4 regions of the Streptomyces sp. P17 genome follow, and region 1 is predicted to be linked to each of the others. Evidence: riboswitches for the same ligand, from Rfam matches in the RefSeq annotation. Region 1 holds a riboswitch; each other region holds the start of a gene.

Evidence for each region. Region 1 has a riboswitch for cyclic di-AMP ahead of RMT89_RS02730 (LysM peptidoglycan-binding domain-containing M23 family metallopeptidase). Riboswitches for the same ligand answer to the same signal wherever they lie in the genome.
Region 2: linked by a shared signal. The riboswitch ahead of RMT89_RS25345 (transglycosylase SLT domain-containing protein) and the one ahead of RMT89_RS02730 (LysM peptidoglycan-binding domain-containing M23 family metallopeptidase) in region 1 are both predicted to bind cyclic di-AMP.
Region 3: linked by a shared signal. The riboswitch ahead of RMT89_RS16615 (M23 family metallopeptidase) and the one ahead of RMT89_RS02730 (LysM peptidoglycan-binding domain-containing M23 family metallopeptidase) in region 1 are both predicted to bind cyclic di-AMP.
Region 4: linked by a shared signal. The riboswitch ahead of RMT89_RS01645 (M23 family metallopeptidase) and the one ahead of RMT89_RS02730 (LysM peptidoglycan-binding domain-containing M23 family metallopeptidase) in region 1 are both predicted to bind cyclic di-AMP.

What each region holds. Positions count from the first base shown of each region.
Region 1 covers NZ_JAVRBF010000003.1:116,816-119,562, forward strand. Annotated here, with positions in the region: gene RMT89_RS02715 (XRE family transcriptional regulator) at 1-175, shown strand, start outside; gene RMT89_RS02720 (DUF6126 family protein) at 172-294, shown strand; gene RMT89_RS02725 (tyrosine-protein phosphatase) at 304-1,089, opposite strand; cyclic di-AMP (ydaO/yuaA leader) riboswitch at 1,582-1,741, shown strand; gene RMT89_RS02730 (LysM peptidoglycan-binding domain-containing M23 family metallopeptidase) at 1,746-2,717, shown strand.
Region 2 covers NZ_JAVRBF010000041.1:23,930-26,676, reverse strand. Annotated here, with positions in the region: gene RMT89_RS25350 (CocE/NonD family hydrolase) at 1-1,019, shown strand, start outside; cyclic di-AMP (ydaO/yuaA leader) riboswitch at 1,260-1,466, shown strand; gene RMT89_RS25345 (transglycosylase SLT domain-containing protein) at 1,472-1,963, shown strand; gene RMT89_RS25340 (HAD family hydrolase) at 1,973-2,747, opposite strand, start outside.
Region 3 covers NZ_JAVRBF010000022.1:95,491-98,237, forward strand. Annotated here, with positions in the region: gene RMT89_RS16610 (PP2C family protein-serine/threonine phosphatase) at 1-637, shown strand, start outside; cyclic di-AMP (ydaO/yuaA leader) riboswitch at 884-1,040, shown strand; gene RMT89_RS16615 (M23 family metallopeptidase) at 1,052-2,080, shown strand; gene RMT89_RS16620 (PrsW family glutamic-type intramembrane protease) at 2,165-2,747, opposite strand, start outside.
Region 4 covers NZ_JAVRBF010000002.1:97,259-100,005, reverse strand. Annotated here, with positions in the region: gene RMT89_RS01650 (pitrilysin family protein) at 1-703, shown strand, start outside; cyclic di-AMP (ydaO/yuaA leader) riboswitch at 918-1,081, shown strand; gene RMT89_RS01645 (M23 family metallopeptidase) at 1,094-1,858, shown strand; gene RMT89_RS01640 (GntR family transcriptional regulator) at 2,047-2,733, shown strand.

The DNA of each region.
Region 1 (2,747 bases):
CGGGGACACCACGCACCGGCTCGCGCCGGGCGACAGCGCCCACTTCGACTCGCTCACCCCGCATCGCATCGCCGCCCTGGACCAGGACGGCGTCGAGCTGCTGTTCGTCCACACCCTGCTGCAGAGCCCCACGGCCGCACTGTGCCTGGGCGCGACCCCCGGAGAGATGCCATGAGCGACATGGAGGAGAAGTTCCCGCGCGCCCTGTGGATCCGGCTGATCATCTACCTGGCGGTGGGACACGCCTTCGCCGCGTTCATCTACCTGCTGTTCGAGCTGGGGGCCAAGCAGTAGCCGCCGGGCTCAGTCGAGCAGCCGCTCCCGCAGCCGCTCGCGGATCTCGGGGGTGACCCTCAGCCCCTGCTCCAGGTAGGTGCCGACGCCGCCCCAGGTCGCCTCGATGGTGTCGAAGGCCGCCGTGAGGTACTCGGCGCGCGCGTCGAACAGGGGGCTGAGCAGCTCCATGACCTCGGGGGTGTAGGTGTTGTTGCGCTGCACCTTGTAGCGGCGGTGCTTGGCGTTGGACTCCAGGTAGTCGGCGAGGATCGCCTCGCGCTCCACCCCCAGGGCGAGCAGCGTCACCGCGATCGACAGGCCGGCCCGGTCCTTGCCGGCCGCGCAGTGCATCAGGGCCGGGACGCTGTCCTCGGCGAGGGCGTGCAGCACCTGGGAGTGCTCGGCGGTGCGCTCCTTGACGATCGTGCGGTACGACTCGATCATGCGGTTCGCGGCCTTGCCGTCGGCCAGGATCTCCCGCAGCTGCTCGATCTCGCCGTCGCGGACCATCTTCCAGAACTCGGCGCCGTCCGCGGGATCGGTCAGTGGAAGGTTCACATTCCGGACACCCGGCAGGTCGACGTCGGGGCCCTCCAGCTTCTGGTCCGCCGCGTTGCGGAAGTCGAAGACCGTGTGCAGGCCGAGGGAGCCGAGGAACGCCGCGTCCTGTTCGGTCGCGTGCGCGAGGTGGCCGCTGCGGTACAGCACTCCGTGCCGTATCCGCCGTCCGTCCGTGGTGGGCAGCCCGCCCACATCCCGGAAGTTGCGCACCGCGGCCAGCTCGGGCTCGGTCGACGGGACCTGCTGCGTCACTTGGGCTCCTCCCACCGGATCCCGCCGACTCGGCTCGCCGACGGGCACGCCTCGACGATACGACATGAATACCGACCCGCCATTGAATACGGCAAAACGGGCGAACAACGTTGAAACCCTGCTGATTCATCGCGGGTTTACGCGCCGACCTTGATGTGACGGTTATCCGACTGCGTCACATCTGGGCGTTCTGTCCGAATTGCAAGCTTCATTCCAACTCGCTCTGGAATAAAGGGGTGTGGAGCATCGTCACGTGAGCAGCGTCATATCCGTGACCGAGCGTCGCCCGTCATGTTCACGTAATTCAGGCGGTTTTCAAGGGCATTTGCCGGAACGGGGCATGTCCTAATGCACGGAAAGTGACGGGGAATTCTCACAAGGGATCAAGAGGTATGCCTTCGGGCGGAACCTTCTGCTTGTCCCTTTGCGTCTTGGTCGCTTACGTTCGCCACCAATCCGAGCGGACGCCTAATCCTGCCGCTGCTCGGAATCCGCACACACTCACCCGTACCTGGCAGGAGCGGGGGACCCACAGGCACCACCGCCTGGTCCGGTCTCCGGAACAGGCTTGGGGTCAAGTCGCGCCCAGCGCGCGGCCGGACATCTCCAGTCCGCACCCGACAGCTCACCTCGTAGGCGCCGGAGAGGAATTCGCCATGCCCGCGAAGGGTAAGCACCGCCGTCCCAAGACCCTGAGTTTCACCCGTTCGATCGCCGTCGCCGGAACCGGTGGCGCCGCGCTCGCCCTCCCGCTCCTGGGGGCCACCGGCGCTCATGCGGCACCGTCGCAGTCCGTTTCGGAAAAGGCCGTCCAGTCGGTCCAGTCGGTCCAGTCGGTCCAGTCGGCTCAGACCGCGGACAAGAAGGCGGCCGAGAAGAAGGCCACCAAGAAGAAGGCCACCGCGAAGACGTACACGGTGCGGTCGGGGGACTACCTTTCGAAGATCGCGAACGAGCAGAACGTCAGCGGTGGCTGGGAGAAGCTCTACCAGGACAACCGTGAGGCCGTCGGCAGCGACCCGTCGCTGATCCACCCCGGCCTGAAGCTGTCGATCGGCAAGAAGGCCGCGACGACGGACACCGCCGAGAAGCCGGCCGCCAAGTCCTCGTCGGACTCCGCGAACTCCTCGTCGGACTCCGCCAAGTCCTCGGAGGCTTCGCAGTCGACCGAGTCCAAGGCGACCACCACCACCACGCAGGCCGCCCAGTCCTCGGCCAGCGGCTTCAGCGCTCCTGCCCCCGGCGTCGGCGTCGGCACCGCCTACAAGGTCGCGGGCAGCATGTGGTCCAGCGGGTACCACACCGGCGTCGACTTCGTCGCCCCGGCCGGTGCCTCCCTCAAGGCCGTGGGTGCGGGCACCGTCGTCTCGGCCGGCTGGGCGGGCGCGTACGGCAACCAGGTCGTCATCCAACTCGCCGACGGCCGGTACGCGCAGTACGCCCACATGTCCTCGCTGTCCGTCTCCAGCGGTCAGGCGGTGACGGCGGGCCAGCAGGTCGGTCTCGTCGGCGCGACCGGCAACGTGACCGGCCCGCACCTGCACTTCGAGATCCGCACCACGCCGGACTACGGCTCGGACCTCGACCCGGTCGCCTACCTCAACTCCAAGGGCGTCTCCGTCGGCTGACGGACGTATCGCTGAAGAACCACCTGCCTG
Region 2 (2,747 bases), on a different contig from region 1:
ACACCCTCCCCGGCCGCTGGGTCGCCGAGCCGGCCTGGCCGTCCCCTCAGGTCACGAAAGTGACGTACGCCCTCCAGGGCGCCCCCGTGCTCGTACGGTCGCCCCTGCACACCGGTGTGGACGCCGGCCGCTTCCTCCCGTTCGGGAACGACGCCGACCTGCCGCCGGACCAGCGGGAGGAGGACGCGCGCTCGGCCTGCTTCGAGTTCGCGGTGGGCGAGGAGGCGTGGGTGCTGGGACGGCCGAAGGTGCGGCTGCGGCTGACGTCGGAGGTGTCGCGCGGGCAGGTGATCGCCCGGGTCTGCGATGTCGCCCCCGACGGCTCCTCGACCCTGGTCACGCGGGGCGTGCTGAACCTCTCCGCCCGCCACGGCCGCGATCGCGCGGTGCCGTGGGAGCCGGGCGCCACGCAGGACGTCGAGTTCGAGCTGAACGGCATCGGGCACGCCTTCCCGGCCGGCCATCGCATCCGGCTCGCGGTGTCGTCGGCGTACTGGCCGTGGGTCTGGCCGCAGGCGGAGTCGGCGGCGGGGTTCACGCTGGATCCGGCGGGGAGTTTTCTGGAACTGCCGGTACGCGCGCGTGAGGCCGCTTCTGACGTGAGCTTCGAGGGCCCCGAACAGGCCGAGCCCCTGGGCGTGAACTACCCGGTCACCCTGGACGAGCCGCGCCCCGAGCGGCTCGTCGTCCGGGACGTGGCCAAGGACGAGTGGCGCCTTGAGGTCGATCCGCGGTACGGCGGCACGCGCGTGTACCCCGACGGCCTGGAGTTCACCGAGGACGCGCTGGAGACGTACACGATCCGGTCCGCCGACCCCTTGTCGGCCCGCGCCCGCTCGGACTGGTCGATCCGGCTGCACCGCCCGGAGCTGGCCTGGGACACGACGGTGCGGACCCGTTCGGAGCTCACGTGTGACGCAGAGGACTTCATCGCCTCGAATGAGGTGATGTGCACGGATGGCGGTGAAGTGGTCTTTCATCGCACATGGGAGAAGCGGATTCCGCGAACGGCGGGTTAATGCGGACCCATTGGGTTGATTGCCCGATTTAAGGTGTCTTGCGCTGGGCGTGAGTTGACTCACGCCCGAGACCCACAGGCGCCTCACAGGCTCTTCTCGATGCCCCTCCCTCGGCGCCCAGTTGAGCCTTGGCGACCGCAAATGCCCATCCCGGTATGCCGCGCGAGCGAAGATCAAACCCCTGGATATGTGAATCCGCTACTTGTTTCGGACATGTGCTCTCGCATACGTTCCCGGCCTGTCGGACGGACGCCGAATCCTGCCGCCGTCCGGCTCCACCGAGATTCTTCGTACGGCAGGAGCGGGGGACCCAGGTAAGTCGCCGGGCCGGACGTCCTCGGACGCGCCGGTACGGCTGGGGGTGAAGTCGCGTGCCCTTTACGGTGCGCGGCCGGGCAGCTCCCGCCCGAACCCGACAGCTCACCTCGCAGGCGCCGGAGAGGAACCTCGCCATGCCTGCTGCCGCTCAGCACCGTCATACCCGCGCCCACCGCGCCCACCGCGTCGCCCGCAAGCTCGCCGTCCTCGGCACCGGAGCCGCCGTACTGGCGCTCCCGCTCATCGGCGCGACCAGCGCCTCGGCGGCCTCCCCGACCGTCACCACCGCCGCCTCGCTCGGGTACGCCAACAACCTGGACGGCTGGATCCGCGCGTCCCTCCAGGTCATGGCCCAGAACGGGATCCCCGGCAGCTACGACGGCATCTACCGCAACATCATGCGGGAGTCCTCGGGCAACCAGTACGCGATCAACAACTGGGACTCCAACGCGGCCGCCGGCACCCCGTCCAAGGGCCTGCTCCAGGTGATCGACCCGACCTTCCAGGCGTACCACGTGGCCGGCACCTCCTACGACCCCTACGACCCGGTCGCGAACATCACCGCCGCCTGCAACTACGCGGCCCAGCGCTACGGCTCGATCGACAACGTCTTCGGGGCGTACTGACCGGGCCCGCTACGGGAAGAGTCCTTCGAGGACGACGGCGATGCCGTCGTCCTCGTTCGACAGGGTGATCTCGTCGGCCACCGCCTTGAGTTCGGGGTGGGCGTTGGCCATCGCGACACCGTGGGCCGCCCAGTCGAACATCGGGATGTCGTTGGGCATGTCACCGAAGGCGATGGTCTCTCGCGGGCCGAGCCCCAGATGCCGGGCCGCCAGCGCGAGACCCGTCGCCTTGGTGATGCCGCATGGCTGAAGTTCGACGGTCCCGGGACCCGACATGGTGACCGTCGCCAGCGAACCCACCACCGAACGCGCCGTCGCCGCCAACAGGTCGTCGGACAGCTCCGGATGGCGCAGCAGCACCTTGCTGATCGGCTCGGACCACAGATCGTCGCGCCGCCCGACCCGCACCGCGGGCAGGGTGGGGTGCGGCATCAGGTACCCGGGCTCGATCAGCGTGAGCCCGTCGACGCCGTCCTGGTCGACCGCCGCGTACACCTCCCCCACCTCGGCCTCGATCTTGCCGAGCGCGGTCTCCGCCAACTCCCGGTCCAGGGTGACGGACCACAGCAGACGGTCCGCGCCGGCGTCGTACACCTGCGCGCCCTGCCCGCACACCGCGAGCCCCTTGCTGCCCAGGTCGTCCAGGAGCGGCCGCACTCTGGGCGCCGGTCGGCCGGTCACCACCAGATGCCGGGCGCCGGACTCCGCCACCCGCGCGAGCGCGGCCAGCGACCGGTCGGAGAGCGTGTCGTCGCCTCGGAGGAGGGTTCCGTCCAGGTCGGTG
Region 3 (2,747 bases), on a different contig from region 1:
CGCCTTCATCGGCGGCGATCTGTACGCGGTGCAGGACAGCGCGTACGGCGTTGGGCTCGTCGTCGGCGATGTGCGCGGCAAGGGGACGGGAGCCGTCGCGGCCGTGGCCGTCGTCATCGGGGCCTTCCGGGAGGCCGCCGAGCAGGAGGCGAGCCTGGAGGCGGTCGCGCAGCGGCTGGAGCGGGCGCTGGCCCGGGAGGGCTCGCGGCGCGACGGGATCGAGGCCGTCGAGGGGGTCACGACCGCCGTGCTCGCCGAACTCCCGCACGGCGACGGGGTGGTTCGCGTCGTCAACCGCGGCCATCCGCCGCCGCTGCTGCTGTACCCCGACGGCACCGTGCGCCCGCTGCCTGCCCGGGAGCCCGCCCTCCCGCTCGGCATGAGCGGCCTCGGCAACTGGCCCGACCGCGCCGACGACGCCCCCTTCCCGCCCGGCACCACCCTGCTCCTGTACACCGACGGCCTCTCCGAGGCCCGCGACCCGCACGGCGTCTTCTACGACCCGCAAGCGCGGCTGGCGGGCCGCGGCTTCCGCGATCCCGGCACCCTGATCCGGACCCTCGCCGAGGAGGTGCGCCGGCACTGCGGGGGCGGGATGGCGGACGACATGGCCCTGCTCGCCGTGCGCAGACCCTGACCGCCGACCACGCTGATCGTCACCAGGGGTGATCGGATGGAAGCCCTCCGCATAACAACTGACGTACCGTCAATACCTGTGTGACACCTGGGGCTTGGTCAACTCGCCCGATTTAGCGCCCTAGTGACCTGAAAGTCCGGTCCAAAAACGTTAATGATCAAGTCGAACAGCTTGGAATCCGCGCCCCGAGTCTATTAACGTTCGATAACGCAGCGCGGTCGTCCCAGCCGTCACAAGAGTCGGCTCCGTGCGCACGCGCCGAATCCCGTAAGGGAACCGGGGAACCACCACTTGGGGTGAATCGGGCGTAATCCGCCGTGCGGAAACGGCAGATATACGCGCGTAGGAGACCTTCCTGCTCCGAACCCGTCAGCTAACCCGGTAGGCGAGAAGGAAGGAAAGGAGCACGCCCACGTGGCGTCAAACCGGCCTGCCCCCGAGGCCCCGTTCGTGCCGAGCCAGCGCAGTGAAGAGGCCTACGGCTACGGCAGTCACCGCACCGACGAGGGCCCCTGGGAGGAGTGGAACCCCACCGCGGAGTCCATTCGCCCGGTACGCGGCCGGCACCGCGTCGCCAAGCAGCGTGGCGGCGGACTCGCCCGCAGCTCCACCGTTCTCGGCGTCGGTGTCATAGCCGCCGTCGGCGCGGGCGGCATGGCCAGCGCACAGTCCGGCAAGCCGCCGGTCGCGATCACCATGCCCGACCTGCCGCTGATCTCCGACGACACCGCGGACGAGGCGCCCGAGACCTCGTCCACCCCGCTCAGCAGCGTCGGTGTGACCACCGCCGACGCCGGGCAGGGCACCTCGGACGCCGGTGAGGTGCTGCGCGCCAGGATCATGGCCCAGGCCGAGCAGCAGCAGGACCAGGTCGACACCAAGGCCGCCGAGGCCGCCGCCGCTGCCGCCGAGAAGGCCGCCGCGGAAGCCGCCGCCAAGGCCGAGAAGGAGGCCAAGGCCAAGGCCGCCGCCGCCAAGGAGAAGGCGGAGCGGGAGGCCCGCGCCAAGGCCGAGGCCGAGCGCCTGGCCGCGCTGGCCAAGCAGTTCGCGCTGCCGACCTCCTCGTACACCATCACCTCGACCTTCGGTGAGTCCGGCTCGATGTGGTCCTCCGGCTACCACACCGGCCTGGACTTCGCCGCTCCCACGGGCACGCTGATCAAGGCGGTTCACTCCGGCACGATCACCTCCGCCGGCTGGGACGGCTCCTACGGCTACAAGACCGTGCTCACCCTGGAGGACGGCACCGAGATCTGGTACGCCCACCAGTCCTCGATCAGCGTCAGCGTCGGGCAGAAGGTCACCACCGGGGACGTCATCGGCCGCGTGGGCGCGACCGGCAATGTCACCGGCGCCCATCTGCACATGGAGGTCCACCCCGGCGGCTCCTCCTCCGGCATCGACCCGCTCGCGTGGCTGCGCGGCAAGGGCCTCACCCCCTGACCTCAGCCCCCGTGTGAACCCCGGCGGTCCTGACGACGACCCCCCGACGTCAGGGCTGCCGGTTTTCGGTGTCCGGGACTCCTCTCACGACCGGTACGGGTTGTGCGCGGGGTACGGACCCGCCGGGTACGCCGGATAGGGCTGGTACGTCGGCTGCGACGGGTACCCGTACACGCCGTACATCGGCCATGGCGCCGCCACCACCGGCACCGGCGGGGCCGTGGCGCGGGCCGCGTGGTCGAGGGCCGGACGGGCGACCTCCCTGCGGCGCCACAGCTCCTGCAGCAGCTCCTGTTCCCGTACGCCGAAGTCGGCGCCCGCGCGGCCCCGGCGCCCTCGGTGCCGCAGGAACGCGAGCGAGGTCGCGTAGGCCTCGTACTGCGCCACCTCCCGCGCCGCCCGCTTCCCGGCGTGGCGGCGGGCGTACTGCCGGGCCAGGCGCCGCGCCCGCATCGAGCTCAGGGCGAAGGGCTCGCCCGGGGTGAGCCAGCCGGCGACGGCGTAGGCGGGCAGCTCCTCCCGGACGGTGCGCAGCTCGCGCTGCCGGGTCCAGATCACCAGCCAGGTCAGCAGCCCGAACGCGGGCACCATGATCGCCGCGTACACGGCGAAGAAGCCGTACGGGCCGAAGGCCGACGAGCCGTTCCACATCGCGTGCATGCCCATC
Region 4 (2,747 bases), on a different contig from region 1:
CCTCGGCTCCTGGACCGGCTCCTCGGCCGAGCCGCGGCCCGTACCCCCGGTCACCGCCGACGACACCGGCCGCGTCGTCATCGTGGACCGCCCCGGAGCCGTCCAGACGCAGCTGCTGATCGGCCGCGTCGGCCCCGACCGGCACGACCGCGTGTGGCCGGCCCAGGTCCTCGGCACGTACTGCCTCGGCGGCACCCTCACCTCCCGCCTGGACCGCGTCCTGCGTGAGGAGAAGGGCTACACCTACGGCGTGCGCTCCTTCGGGCAGGTCCTGCGCTCCGCCCCCGACGGCACCGGCGCCGCGATGCTCGCCATCAGCGGCTCCGTCGACACCCCCAACACCGGTCCCGCCCTGCAGGACCTGTGGACCGTGCTGCGCACCCTCGCCGAGGGCGGGCTCACCGACGCCGAGCGGGACGTCGCCGTACAGAACCTCGTCGGGGTGGCGCCGCTGAAGTACGAGACGGCCGCCGCCGTGGCGAGCACCCTGGCCGACCAGGTCGAGCAGCACCTGCCGGACGACTACCAGGCCACGCTGTACCGCCAGCTCGCCGCGACCGGCACCGTGGAGGCCACCGCGGCCGTCGTGAGCGCCTTCCCGGTGGACCGTCTGGTGACCGTGCTGGTCGGTGACGCGGCGCAGATCAAGGAGCCCGTCGAGGCCCTCGGCATCGGTGAAGTCACCGTTGTGACAGCCGAGTAGACACACCCTCGGACGTGAACGCGCGATCACGCGCGTGTGGGGCCCTGGTGACGGAAGCGTCACCAGGGCCCCCTTATGTCCGAATTGAGGGAGAGGTTGCCTGTCTGACCTGTGGCATGCGCTACAAAAGCCGTGATCCGTTTGGGGATTGAAAGTTGCCCCGTTTAGCGTCGTGCGGGCTGTCCGTCAGGCAGTGCGCCGCATCCGCGGCACCGGACAGTCATCGCCGAGTCCCCGTACGGCGCGAGCCAGGGGAGCCGGGGACCCACCGCAGTCCCTGGGGTGAATCGGACGCCCGCGCGTGAGCGAGGGGGTCCGTAGGAGACCTTCCTGCTCCGAACCCGTCAGCTAACCCGGTAGGCGAGAGGGAAGGAAAGGACCACCCACTTCATGGCGTTCACGCGCGCCACCGGGAAGCACCGTCGTCCCAGCAGGATGCAGCGCACCACCGCCCGCGCGGCGGGCGTCGCGGCACTCACCACCACCGGCGTCATCGGAACCCTGTCGAGCCCCGCGCTCGCCGCGGACATCTCCGCCGAGCAGACCGCTCTCACCCCCGTCATCACCATCGGCGACTCGGTCGCCGCGCAGATCGACGCCCAGGCCGCCGCCCAGCAGCAGGCGGCCGACGAGGCCGAGGCGAAGCAGAAGGCCGAGGAGGCCGCGCGCAAGAAGGCCGCCGAGGCGGCCAAGAAGGCGCGCGAGGCCAAGGAGCGCGCCGCCCGCGAGGCCGAGCGCAAGCGCCTGAACACCTTCGTCTCCCCGGTCTCCGGCTCCTACGTGTCGACCAGTTACAAGGCCGGCGGCGCCCTCTGGTCCTCCGGCAGCCACACCGGCGCCGACTTCCACGCCTCCAGCGGCACCTCCGTCCGCTCGGTCGGCATGGGCACCGTCGTCGAGGCCGGCTGGGGCGGGGCGTACGGCAACCAGATCGTCATCAAGATGCACGACGGCACGTACACCCAGTACGCCCACCTCTCGTCCATCGGCGTCTCGGTGGGCCAGAGCGTCACCCCGGGCCAGCAGATAGGCCTCTCCGGCGCCACCGGCAACGTCACCGGGCCCCATCTGCACTTGGAGGCCCGTACGACCGCGGAGTACGGCTCGGACCTCGACCCCGTCGCCTACCTCCGCTCGCGCGGCGTGAACGTCTGACGACACCCGCCACCGCTTCCCGGGACCCCGGCTCGCCGAGCCGGGGTTTTCGGCGTTTGTGAGCCCTCGCTGTCCAAAAAATATCCATGGATTCCGGCCCGCCATCGGAAATTCCGGCTCACTGCAATAGAGTCACTGAACACACGTCAGTCATCGACGTTTCACGGGGATTAAAGCGGAGGTCGGTCATGCGTATTCCGGCGCATTCGGTATGCACGGCGATCCGGGACGACATCGTCGCCGGTGTCTACGAGCGCGGCAGCCGACTCACCGAGGAACTGCTGGCGCGCCGCTACGGCGTCTCGCGCGTCCCCGTCCGGGAGGCCCTGCGCACGCTGGAGGCGGAGGGCTTCGTGGTGACCCGGCGGCACGCGGGCGCGTGCGTCGCGGAACCCACCGAGCAGGAGGCCTCCGACCTGCTGGAGATGCGCTCGCTGCTGGAGCCGCTCGGCGCCGCGCGGGCCGCCCAGCGGCGCACCGAGGCGCATCTGAAGGTGCTGCGCGGCCTGGTGAGGCTCGGTCAGGAGCGGGCCAGAAGGGGCAACAGCGAGGATCTGCGCTCCCTGGGCGGCTGGTTCCACGAGACGCTCGCCCAGGCCTCCGGCAGCCCCGCCCTGACCTCGATGCTGACCCAGTTGCGGCACAAGATCGCCTGGATGTACGCGGTGGAGGCGCCGGCCAGTCCCGCGGAGACCTGGGCGGAGCACGGCGCGATCGTGGACGCGGTGGCGCGCGGGGACAGCGAGCGCGCGCGGGCGATCACCGCCGTGCACACAGAGCGCTCCAGCGGTACGCACAGGCTGCGGTTCCCTTCCGGCGGGGAGCGTGTGAGGAATTCGCAACATCCCGTAAACATGTCTGGCCTGCGGCATTAACATGCGCGCCGTAT